One region of the Neobacillus camarae genome, then DNA from elsewhere that is predicted to be linked to it. Evidence: riboswitches for the same ligand, from Rfam matches in the RefSeq annotation. Region 1 holds a riboswitch; each other region holds the start of a gene.
The links. Region 1 has a riboswitch for lysine ahead of ACY8D0_RS17670 (amino acid permease). Riboswitches for the same ligand answer to the same signal wherever they lie in the genome.
Positions count from the first base shown of each region.

Region 2: linked by a shared signal. The riboswitch ahead of ACY8D0_RS21000 (aspartate kinase) and the one ahead of ACY8D0_RS17670 (amino acid permease) in region 1 are both predicted to bind lysine.
Region 3: linked by a shared signal. The riboswitch ahead of ACY8D0_RS00475 (transporter substrate-binding domain-containing protein) and the one ahead of ACY8D0_RS17670 (amino acid permease) in region 1 are both predicted to bind lysine.

Region 1 covers NZ_JBUCKX010000003.1:495,760-500,050, reverse strand. The annotation lists gene ACY8D0_RS17670 (amino acid permease) at 159-1,670, opposite strand; lysine riboswitch at 1,907-2,096, opposite strand; gene ACY8D0_RS17665 (YitT family protein) at 2,278-3,090, shown strand; partial or broken gene ACY8D0_RS17660 (transposase) at 3,263-4,153, shown strand.
Region 2 covers NZ_JBUCKX010000003.1:1,130,703-1,134,993, reverse strand. The annotation lists gene uvrC (excinuclease ABC subunit UvrC) at 1-1,608, shown strand, start outside; lysine riboswitch at 1,675-1,853, shown strand; gene ACY8D0_RS21000 (aspartate kinase) at 1,967-3,187, shown strand; gene ACY8D0_RS20995 (YslB family protein) at 3,248-3,703, opposite strand; gene ACY8D0_RS20990 (succinate dehydrogenase cytochrome b558 subunit) at 4,126-4,291, shown strand, end outside.
Region 3 covers NZ_JBUCKX010000001.1:103,225-107,515, forward strand. The annotation lists gene ACY8D0_RS00455 (phospholipase) at 149-439, shown strand; gene ACY8D0_RS00460 (DUF805 domain-containing protein) at 581-928, shown strand; gene ACY8D0_RS00465 (DUF805 domain-containing protein) at 1,175-1,531, shown strand; gene ACY8D0_RS00470 (MazG nucleotide pyrophosphohydrolase domain-containing protein) at 1,670-2,038, shown strand; lysine riboswitch at 2,237-2,419, shown strand; gene ACY8D0_RS00475 (transporter substrate-binding domain-containing protein) at 2,565-3,407, shown strand; gene ACY8D0_RS00480 (amino acid ABC transporter permease) at 3,796-4,291, shown strand, end outside.

The DNA.
Region 1 (4,291 bases):
CGAACCCGCGCGGGCGTTGCCGGGGAGGCTCTCCAGCCCGTACTCTCACAAGAGTCGGGCTTGTCTGCTCCGATATCAACGGAGTTAAAAAAATCTACAATATCCTTTAACAGAGCCTTCTATTTAAAACAGGCTCCTGTATCTCAGGAGCCTGTTGATTATGCACTGTATTCTTTTTCCTCTTCTATTTCCTTGGAATCAACATGTAAATCACATTGATCTAACGGAATGAGTTTTGTTTTATTGATGAATTTATAGCCTAACCACAAAATAAGGAAAAGTGGTATTCCAATGTAGGACACGAATACTCCGTTCCAATCTATTTGGTCTCCCATAAAAGCAGAATAATTTTGCCCCAGCACGACAATACCACAAACGACAAAGGCAAAAACCGGACCGAACGGGAATAATTTTGACTTAAAAGGCAGCGAATTTATATCCATTCCTTGTGCGGTGTAGGCACGGCGGAAACGATAATGGCATATTGCAATTCCGAGCCATGCAATAAACCCTGACATACCCGAGGCATTCAACAGCCACACATAGACCGTGCCGTCTCCAAACAAAGAAGCCAAAAACGCTAGTGTGCCCACCAAGGAGGTGGCGATTAAGGCATTGACAGGTACGCCCCGTTTATTTAATTTTCCAAGGAATTTCGGCGCCTTTCCTTGGCGTGCTAAATCCCAAAGCATCCGGGTGGATGCGTACATCCCTGAGTTTCCAGCCGAAAGCACGGCTGTCAAAATGACAGAATTCATCACAGAGGCTGCGAATGCAATCCCGGCCTTTTTAAAAACAAGCGTAAACGGACTGACAGACACATCGTTGTTCGATAGGTCCCCGTTTGTAAATGGAATCAAAAGTCCAATAACGAAAATGGCCAAAATATAGAATAATAGAATCCGCCAAAATACAGATTTTACTGCTTTGGGAATAGATTTTTTGGGGTCATCTGTTTCACCCGCTGCTACCCCCAACAGCTCTGTTCCTTGGAAAGAAAAGCCTGCAGCCATAAAGATACCTAACATAGCCATAAAACCGCCGTGGAATGGGGCATCACCCATGGTGAAATTTTTAAAGCCGACGGTCTGGCCCCCAAAAATTCCAAAAATCATAAGCAGGCCAACAATGACAAACAGAATGACAGTTACTACTTTAATAAGCGAGAACCAATATTCTGCTTCGCCAAACCCTTTAACAGATAGATAGTTTAGCAGGAACATTATTACAAGAAAAATACTGCTCCATAGCAATGAAGGGGAATCCGGGAACCAGAATTTCATGATCATGGTGACAGCGGACAGTTCCGCGGCAATGGTGATTGCCCAGTTATACCAATAATTCCATCCAAGAGCAAAACCTAATGCAGGGTCGACAAACTTGGTCGCGTAGGTGCTGAAACTTCCGGCAACCGGCATGTAGGCCGCCATTTCTGCTAAACTCTGCATTAAAAAGTAAACCATGATTCCGATTACAAGATAAGATAAAATGGCTCCTCCAGGCCCGGCCGTATGAATGGCACCGCCGCTGGCCAGAAACAGACCGGTACCGATGGTTCCTCCGAGTGAAATCATAGTCAGGTGACGGGATTTCAAGCTCCTTCTTAATTCATCCTGCTCTCTATTTCCTGTTAATACACCAGGTGATGAATTATTTTTAGTTGTATTCATGATTGAAACTCCTTTTTGACTTTTAGTATTGTCTAGCTCCAGCGCCCTAGCATCTAGTGTCCTTCGCTCTCCGCCTTACGATAAGTCAAGCACGAATGCACTACGCTCTTCGTGTTTCCTTTATCTCAGTGGGAGGGCTGTCCAGGGTGCTTGCGCGCTTTTCTAGGAAGGAGTTGGGAATAAAAAATGCCAACGAAACATATCGATGGCATGGTTTCATACCCGCATCATACCTTCCGAAAGATAGCTCAACACACTTTGCCGGTAGGACAAAGCGTGACAGTTCTGTTCCTGTTCGAATACAGCCCCAGCATGCACTTTCAGAGACCAATGCACACTTCGGCGGTTATTCCTTTCAACCGGAGTCCGTGATGTCTCTGCATCTCACCCGATCTACTAATAAAAACCGCGACCTCTACCTCATCGGTTTGTGATGAGGATTTTTTTTATTGAAATAATATACCTATATAGTATAAAATATACCTTTTAAAAGTCAACAGTGGAATCTTACCAAATTAGGTTATTATATTTAAAAAATAATTTCATTTACATATGAAGAGAGAATCTGTATTATTTTTTTATAGTTGTCGGGAGGAGGAAAAAGTCATTGCAGCTTCTTGGTTTAATCATTGGCTCCCTTATTGTTGTAGTGGGCTTCAACCTTTTTTTAATTCCTCACCAGATTTTAAGTAGCGGACTTAGCGGCGTGTCTATGATATTGGGGATGATTACCCCTTTCAATACGGGGCTGGCCAATTTTTTGTTGAATTTGCCATTATTGGTAATAGGCTATAAAATGCTGGGGAAAAGGTTTATTACGAATTCCATTCTTTCCGTTATCATTATCTCGCTCGGTTTATACTTCGTTCCCGTTCATGCCATTGCGAACGACAAGATTCTGTCTTCTATATTTGGTGGAGCCTTAACAGGTCTGGGTGTTGGAATTGTGTTTCGCTGTTCAGGTTCCACCGGGGGATTTGACATTATTGGAATGATTATTTCAAGAAAGAGGGATTTTCCTATTGGTTTATTACTCTCTGCAATGAATGCGATCGTCATTTTAATCAGTGGCTTTTTGTTTAATTGGGATTCAGCGCTGAATACGTTAGTATCGATATTTGTTACTGGAAAAGTGGTAGATGCCATTTACACAGACCATGTGAAACTGACCTTAATGATTATCACTGGTAAAGGACAGGAAATGAGACAGCATTTATTGGGTAATCTGTATAGAGGGTTAACCATCATGGATGGTATTGGCGGCTATTCAAATGATAAACGCAACGTTTTATTTACGGTCATTTCCCGTTACGAATTGAATGAAGTTAAACATCTCATAGCAGAGGTAGATCCCCAGGCATTTGTCAATATTACGGAAACCATAGAAGTGATGGGACTTTTTCATAGGCCAAGCCCGTGATTTTCGGTTAATTAAAAAATAAGTTCTCAAATAAATAACCCCAATTTATTGGGGTTACAGGCTGTCGAAAAACCTTCGACAGTCCTTTATTTTGTTCATTAACTTTAACTGTTCACCGCGTTAATTTGTTATAATATGATTAACAAAATTATTAATAAAGTGGTGAAACCCAATGTTCAAACCTAAAGAGTCCTCTCAAAACGAATATGAATTTGTATCTATAGATGAAATGGTTCCTGACAATCACCTTCTTCGTTTAATTGATAAATATATTAATTTCTCGTTTCTTCTAGAAAAAGTACGTCCTTATTATAGTGATGATAATGGGCGCCCCTTGATCCACTTATTCTTTTTAAAATGATGTTTATAGGATATATTTACGGCATTCGTTCCGAGCGATAATTAGAAAGAGAAATAAAAATGAATATCGCTTACCGCTGGTTCTTAGGTTTGAAATTCCATGACCCAGTGCCCCATCATTCAACAATCAGTTGGAATCGCCAACATCGTTTTAAAGATACAGATAATTTTCAGGAGATTTTTGATGAAATTGTTCTACAGGCAATGAACCACAAAATGGTTGGTGGTCGTGTTTTATTTACGGATTCTACTCATTTATAGGTAAACGCAAATAAGAACAAGTTTTCAAAGAAAGAGGTCGAAGTAGAGACTCGCGAATATGTTAATGTACAAAACAACAACCCGTGAGGGTTATAGAGAATACAAGTCTGATTCAAAGAAATGTGTGAACTGCCCGCTTCTATCCCAATGTACGCGTTCAAAAAATAAGGTAAAAGTCGTAACACGACATGTTTGGGAGGAGCACAAAGAAAAGGTAAGATTAAATCGCTTATCTAAATCGGGAAAAATGCTTTATAAATTTAGGAAGGAAAAAATTGAGCGAAGCTTCGCAGACTCAAAAGAGCTGCATGGGCTTCGCTACTGTCGGTTACGGGGATTAAAGAAGGCGAGCGAACAGGCTCTTCTTACTGCCGCCTGCCAGAACATGAAAAAGATTGCCACCCACTTAACCAAGCTGGAAAATGTGTGTGGCAATACTTAAAGTTATTTTCCCCTGTTGATTGGAGCGGAAGGTGCGAAGACTCCTGCGGGAGTACGGGGCAGGGGAGACCCCGCAGGCGCCTAAGCGCCGAGGAGGCTCCCCGGCACGCCCTAAGGTCCGCGAAGCACCTGGAGCGGA
Region 2 (4,291 bases), 630 kb from region 1:
GTCAACGAAATCGAAGACTTTGAATATATTGTCACTTCCTCCAATATTGAAGCATTACTGCTCGAACTAAACCTGATTAAAAAGTACGACCCTAAATACAATATCATGCTAAAGGATGACAAGACGTATCCGTTCATTAAACTGACGGCAGAACGTCATCCGAAACTGATCATCACGAGAAAAGTCAAAAAAGACAAAGGGAAATACTTCGGTCCGTATCCGAATGTGGGAGCAGCCAACGAAACCAAAAAGCTGCTCGACCGGATTTATCCATTAAGGAAATGTTCCACACTTCCTGACCGCGTCTGCCTCTACTACCACCTAGGCCAGTGTCTGGCGCCCTGCGTCAATGAAGTCGCAGAACAGACTTATAAGGAAATGACCGATGAAATCACCAAGTTTTTAAATGGCGGCTATAAAGAGATTAAAAAAGAGCTAACCGAAAAAATGAGTGCAGCGGCCGATGAACTGGATTTTGAACGGGCAAAAGAATACCGCGACAAAATCGTTCATATTGAAACCATCATGGAAAAACAAAAAATCACCATGACCGATTTCACCGACCGCGACGTGTTCGGCTATTCTGTGGACAAAGGCTGGATGTGCGTGCAGGTTTTCTTTGTGCGTCAAGGCAAGCTGATTGAGAGGGACGTTTCGATGTTCCCAAGCTACAATGAGCCAGAGGAAGAAATGCTTACGTTCCTTGGCCAATTTTATCAAAAGACCAATCACCTAAAACCAAAAGAAATCCTGATTCAGGATGAAGTCGACCAAAGCATGGCCGAGCAGCTTTTAGAAGTAAAAGTGATAAAGCCGCAGCGGGGACAGAAAAAAGATCTCGTCAAAATGGCGATTAAAAATGCCAAAATTGCACTGAATGAAAAATTCTCGTTAATCGAAAAAGATGAGGAGAGAACCATTAAAGCAGTTGAAAATCTGGGAGAATATCTGGGAATCTATACTCCGCACCGGATTGAGGCATTTGATAACTCAAATATCCAAGGTACTGACCCTGTTTCGGCCATGATCGTATTTACAGATGGTAAACCGAACAAGCGGGAATACCGGAAATATAAAATCAAAACCGTACAAGGTCCTGATGATTACGAGTCCATGAGGGAAGTAACTAGAAGGCGGTACTCTAGAGCCTTAAAGGAAGACTTGCCGCTTCCTGATTTAATTATCATTGATGGCGGGAAAACCCATGTGGAAGCAGTCAAAGATGTACTAGAAAATGAGTTAGGCTTGGATATACCGATTGCTGGTCTGGCAAAGGATGAAAAGCACAGAACTTCGCAGCTTCTGTACGGCGACCCGTTGGAAATCATTCCGCTTGGCAGGAACAGCCAAGAGTTCTATTTGCTCCAGCGGATCCAAGACGAGGTGCACCGCTTTGCGATCACTTTCCACCGGCAGCTCCGCGGAAAAACCGCCTTCCAATCCATGTTGGATGACATACCGGGTGTGGGTGAAAAACGCAAAAAATTATTGCTGAAACATTTTGGATCAGTGAAAAAAATGAAGGAAGCCCGTTTGGAAGATTTCACTGAAATCGGCATTCCGGTTAATGTGGCTGAGGACCTAATGAAAAAACTTCAGACAGACTGATTGTCAGAAAAAAACGATTGTGCTATAATAAGTGAAAATTTAATAACTATCACTTTTACATGTTAAAGTGAAGGTAGAGGTGCGAACTTCAATAGTAGAGGTCCGGAGAAGGATGAGCTTCGAGGAAGGGCTTTGAAAGGGGATGTTCGCCGAAGTAAAGGAAAACTCATTGTTTTCTTTGCTGGTTTTGCATTTAAGAGATGCGGGACTGTCAGGATCAACCGTCTTGGAGAGCTATCTTTCATTGTGTATGCATGAACTTTTCTTCGTGTTTAACAAGCAATGGGATAATCTCCCGTTGCTTTTTTATTTGGAAGAAAATAATAAAGATAGTTGAAAGGCGAAAGAGGGAGAAGACATGGGGCTAATTGTACAAAAGTTTGGAGGAACCTCCGTAGGCAGCATCGACCGCATTCTCAATGTAGCCGGACGTGTTAAAGAGGAAATAGACAAGGGGAACCAAGTAGTCGTAGTGGTTTCCGCAATGGGGAAAACCACCGACCAATTGGTGAACATGGCAAAGGAACTGTCACCGCAGCCAAACAAGCGGGAAATGGATATGCTTCTGACGACTGGAGAGCAGGTCACAATATCATTACTATCGATTGCTTTGAACCAAAAAGGGGTAGATGCCATTTCTTATACCGGATGGCAGGCGGGGATCGTCACCGAGCCGGTCCATGGCAATGCTAGAATTGCTAGAATTGACACCAACGCCATTGCACAGCAGCTTTCCAATGGGAAGGTTGTCATCGTGGCAGGATTTCAAGGAGTCACAGAGGACGGGGAAATTACCACGCTGGGCCGTGGCGGGTCCGATACGACGGCTGTTGCTCTGGCAGCTGCCCTAAAGGCGGACCGTTGCGATATATATACCGATGTGACCGGCGTTTTTACAACCGATCCGCGCTATATAAAGAATGCCCGTAAACTATTATCGGTTTCCTATGATGAGATGCTGGAACTGGCCAACCTTGGAGCAGGCGTATTGCATCCAAGAGCAGTTGAATTTGCGAAAAACTATCAGGTCCGTCTAGAAGTCCGGTCAAGTATGGAAAAAGAAGAAGGCACTGTAATTGAGGGGGAAGCTACAATGGAACAAAATTTAGTTGTCCGGGGAGTCGCATTTGAGGACGAAATCACCAAGGTAACCGTGTTGGGATTGACCAATTCGTTAACCAGTTTATCAACCATCTTTACAACTTTGGCAAAAAATCATATTAACGTTGATATCATCATTCAAAGCACAACCGAGGCAGGAACGGCTAACCTTTCCTTCTCCATCCATACCAATGATTGGTTGGAAACATTGAATGTACTCGAAGATAACAAGGAGGTCCTGGGATACGAACAGCTGGATGCGGAAAATAAACTGGCGAAAGTATCCATTGTCGGATCAGGCATGATTTCCAATCCTGGTGTTGCGGCTAAAATGTTTGAGATTCTGGCTGAGAACAACATCCAAGTGAAAATGGTCAGCACGTCAGAAATCAAGGTGTCAGCGGTTGTGGAAGAGAAAAACATGCTCAAAGCAGTCGAAGTGCTTCACGATGCATTTGAACTAGGAAGCAAGGAATAAAAAAAGCTTCATAATAAAAAAATGGGAGGATGGCTAAGCCATCCTCCTTTACCTTAGCGGTTAGACAGAATCATTGTGATCCCATTTGACGGTGAATAGAACCCTGTTAGATTTTTTTACAGGATGTTCAAACGTTTCAGCCACTACTTGTTTTTGCAGTTCAATTTGCTGGGCCAAGAATCCCGCTTCCAGTTGGAAATAGTGCTCCGCCTTCGATTTGACGCGCGGGGCGAGCAACGGGGTCGTAAGCTCAATATCCAGCTGATTTTTCGTTTCTTTCATGATTTGAAGAGTTCCCCAAGAGGCTTTGGCAAAAAAATCAATCAGGCTTTCAAAGTCGGCCAATGGGTATTTCCTTGCAAGCCGTTTGCCGGCCCAATACAGGATTTCAGGGGTGTCTTTACCAAAAATCTCCGGCAAGAGAGTTTCTCGGATTAATTCATAACCGAAAATGGATATGGTCCTTGTATCTTCTAAAGTATGAACAGATTGTTCCAGTGCAGTGCTTTCCTTCACGAGTTTCCCCTCTTTCTACGATTCTATTATATACAATCTTGGCCGATTTTTAGTAGCGTTTTTCAAAAAAGCCGGCTGATATTAGTGGAAGTTTTTGCTATTTTACAATACCTTATTTTATGGACTGACGTTATTTTTACCTAAAATAGAAAAACTTTACCCATAAGATGTTGGTAATTTTATGCCAGGCCAGCCAAGTTATAGGAACAACATGCTCTAATATCCCTAAAATGTAAGCGTTTTCTAGTATAATATCAATATATTTTAAAAATTTTATTTTTTCGGCTGTTTTTATGTATCCGTTTCCTTGACGCTCTATAATGATGGGAGTAAAATGGACATGTCACATAATTGTCACAGTGATGCAGAAACACTTAATAGGGAGAATAATCGGTTTTTAAATCTAAAAGGGGGGTAAATCAATGGCGGGGAATCGCGAGTTTTTTAATCGAAGATTGCATTCACTGCTCGGAGTGATTCCAATCGGAGTTTTTCTTTTGCAGCACCTTACAGTCAACCACTTTGCAACAAAGGGGGCTGAGTCTTTCAATACAGCTGCCAATTTTATGGGGAATCTTCCATTCAAAA
Region 3 (4,291 bases), on a different contig from region 1:
GGCCCCCTATATCTTAGTATTAAGTTTTAATTCAATCATACATAGTTCTAATAGTTGTCCCAATCTCATTTATTGTTGTCTTTAACCATACAGAGTAAGGAGCTTTTCCATATTTATATATGGGGGACAGTACTAGGAGGTGAAGACAATGACCCGTAGAAAAAAGAACCCGCTGGCGTTTTGTTTTCCGGGATATAACTGGTGCGGACCAGGCTGCAGCGGGCCGGGAAAGCCAGTCAATGATGTGGATACCTGCTGTTATCATCATGATCACTGTATTGGCAGAGGGAGGCCAGCATGTGATTGTGACCGGGAATTTTTGCACTGCCTTAAATCAAAAATCAACCCTTCCACTCAAAAGGGGCGGGATGCCCGCACCATGTACCAGTTCATGAAACTGAAAACAGCTTTTACCTGCCCGCCGCCAAGAAGATTTTAAGCAGGATAACCAAGCCTCAAACATTAAATCATGATTATGGACAGGAACTAAGAATGGGAATCGAAAAAAAGATGGAATGTGTAACGGAGTTAAAGCATCTAATTTTAAAGAAAGACAGTTTTTAGAGAGGGGGAATGAAGGTTGGATTGGTATTTGAAGGTGCTTAAGAATTATACAGGATTTCAAGGAAGAGCCCGCCGCATGGAATATTGGATGTTTGCCCTGATTAATTTCATTATTGCATTGGTTATTGGATTGCTGGAAATGATTATTGGAATTCCGCAAGTTATTTCAACGCTGTATACATTGGCGATTCTTTTGCCTTCTTTGGCCGTGGGAGTTCGCAGGCTGCATGATACAGGCAAAAGCGGCTGGTGGTTATTGATCAGTTTAATTCCTTTCATTGGCGCAATCATTTTAGTGGTGTTTTTCTTCCTAGACAGCAGCCCGAACGATAACCAATATGGGCCTAACCCCAAAAATCCATAATTAGTTCGTAGAATGATAAAGGTGTTCCGGCAGCGGCTGGAACACCTTTTTTTAAAAGAAATCATTGTCCCACATTTTGTCACATGATAAAGTAATCTTAGTATAATTGAAGAATTTTGCAGGAATTAATCAAAATATGTAGAATTCAGAAAGTATCAATTTCCGCAGGAATCCTGTACAAGATAAACAAATGGAAACATGTATGGGAATTGAGTATAAAAAGAATGATTTATTGGGGGAATTAAGGTGGATTGGTATCTCAAGGTAATAAAAAACTACACGGGCTTTTCGGGACGAGCCAGCCGGCAAGAGTATTGGATGTTTACTCTTTTTAATTTCATTTTTGCGGCTGCGATTGGGTTCGTTGAAGGTTTGTTTGACCTTCCGCAATTTCTTTCAGCGCTCTACACATTGGCGGTACTTTTGCCTTCCTTGGCTGTAGGAATCCGTAGATTGCACGATACGGGGAAAAGCGGCTGGTGGCTGTTAATCAGCTTGATTCCACTTGTGGGAGGAATTGTTCTATTAGTCTTCATGTGTCAGGATAGCTACCCGAATGATAATAAATATGGGCCAAACCCAAAAATGGGCTATAAATATTGATATATGTTACGAGGTGTTCCAACATAATTTGGAGCATCTTTTTTTGTATCGAAGCTCCCAATGAACATGAATTCATTTTAATTAAGGAATATAATGGACAGGATATCATGACAAGAAACGAACCCCGAGGTGTACAAAATGCGAGATTTACAAAAGTTCACGGTACAATACCACAAAGATATGAACTGGGAAATAAGTAAGGAAAGCTATAAGGACAGCAAAACCTCTCTTCTGACGAATTACATGCTGCTGACGACTGAGGTGGCCGAGGTGGCCGAAGAGCTGCGCCGGGCTTTTAATCTGACCATTGAACATATGGAAAAGGGCGCAGATGAAGACACTGCGTTTGAATGGGCGAAACAGGCTGTGAAACAGGACATAGGCAAGGAATTTGCGGACTGTTTGGCTTATATCTGTAAGATTGCCAATTTTTTTGAGATTGATTTGGAACAAAGCTTTTATGAGAAGATGGAAGAAGTGAAAAATCGAGTGAATAAAGATAAGTAAACTTTCTTAGTAAAATTTGGTTTTTATTTTCACGGGCCATTTTAGGATAAGCTGAAAAACCCAAGAATACGAAAGGATGTCTAATAGACAGAGGTTTTATCAGACATAATATTGTCAGAATAACGAAATAGTTTAGGTTGACATTCTTAAATTATTATTATATAAATATACTATAATTTAATAAGGCCTCGCTTTTTACAGCGGGGTAGAGGCGCGGTATTTAACAGTCCTTAGTGGAGCCTGAGAAGCAATGAGGCTAAGGAGAAGGAAATGCCGCCGAAGCTTGTAATAGACTCAACTATTACTTGCTGGGTCTGCAGTAAATAACTGCAGGACTGTCTCGATAAACTTCCCGGTTTATTGAGGAGTGCTATCTCGATTGAGAAAAAGAGGGGAATTAAGGACGGCTTATGATTATTTATGGCGACCTGAGTTCATCTCAGGTCGTTTTTATTTTGTCAAAAGTCTAGATTACCATCTGAATCCTAAATAGATAGCAAAAAAAACATTGGGGGAGAGGAAAAAAATGAAAAAAACTTTATCCATTTTTATTGTTATGCTTGTATCCATCGTCATGTTAGCGGCTTGCGGATCCAGTGATTCTTCTGAATCCAAAACGGCCTCAGCAAAAGATGATAACACGTTTAAAGTAGGTATGGAAGCAGGTTATGCGCCATTCAATTGGACGCAAAAAGATAATTCCAACGGCGGTGTCAAAATCGAGGGCACTTCCGAATATGCGGGCGGTTATGACGTGGAAATTGCCAAGAAAATTGCTGATGGATTAGGCAAGAAATTAGTGATTGTGAAAACAGAGTGGGACGGCCTTGTACCTGCGTTAACTTCAGGAAAAATTGACGCGATTATCGCTGGTATGTCCCCGACTGCCGAACGGAAAAAGACCATTGATTTCTCTGACAATTATTATAAATCCAATTTAGTTATGGTGGTTAAAAAGGGCGGAGAATACGAAAATGCCACTGCCATCCAAGATTTTAAAGGTGCAAAAATCACAGCACAATTAAATACCTTCCACTATTCCGTTATCGATCAAATTAAAGGGGTCAGCAAGCAGCCGGCAATGGACAACTTCCCTGCGATGAGGGTGGCTCTGGAGTCAGGTGTGATTGATGGTTACGTTTCAGAGCGTCCGGAAGCGGTCAGTGCTTCCAATGCTAATGACCACTTTGCCATGGTCGAGTTCAAAGAAGGCTTTAAGACTTCCGATGATGATACGGCCATCGCGGTTGGGGTTCAAAAAGGCAGTGAGTACACAAAGCAAATCAACGAAATCCTTTCTGGCATATCCGAGGACGACCGCACCAGCATCATGGATGAAGCCATTAAAAATCAGCCTGCAGCAAAATAACAAGCTGTGTTAGACCGGCTGCATCGAATGCAGTCGGTTTTTATTATGTGTGGTGGAGGAAAATGAGGCTCTCATTGACCCCAGGATTGACTACCGAACTGAGTTAGGTCAACTAAGGAAGGGGCGATAATCAAAGTTTATTGCCGACCGAACAAAGGAAATTTCGGTCAGTTGGGTAGGTAAGCGGGCTTATTAACGACTGAATGAAGAGAATTTTGGTCCGTAGGGTAGGCAATCAAGCTTATTACCTACCGAACTGACTGGACTGGATTGAGCAAGGGAGCCAATAAGGAACGAACACAATATCCTTAATGAACACGCCCTGACCCAATAGAATCAAAATAAACACTATCTAAATATGAAAAACAGCAAATTAGGAGGAGAACTTATGACGTTAGATTGGTTAATGACCATCATACGGGAAAACTGGCCGATGTTTCTTCGCGGCGCTGGACTGACGCTGCTCATCTCGTTAATCGGAACGCTCATCGGCTCGATTATTGGAATGTTGATAGGGGTCATCCGTACCATACCGGTGCCGGAAGCAGGAGCAAAAAAAGGCCTGTTAAAAGTGGTTAATGCAATTTTATCGATTTATATAGAGTTTTTCCGCGGCACTCCGATGATTGTACAGGCCATGGTCATTTATTACGGTTCCGCCCTTGCCTTTGGCTTTGACATGGACCGGATCGCAGCGGCGATTTTCATCGTATCCATTAATACGGGTGCCTATATGTCCGAGATTGTCCGGGGCGGGATTCTTTCCATCGACAAAGGCCAGTTTGAAGCCGCGCATGCAATTGGGATGAATCACTTTCAAACGATGATGAATGTGGTACTGCCCCAGGCCATCCGGAATATTCTGCCGGCAACCGGGAATGAGT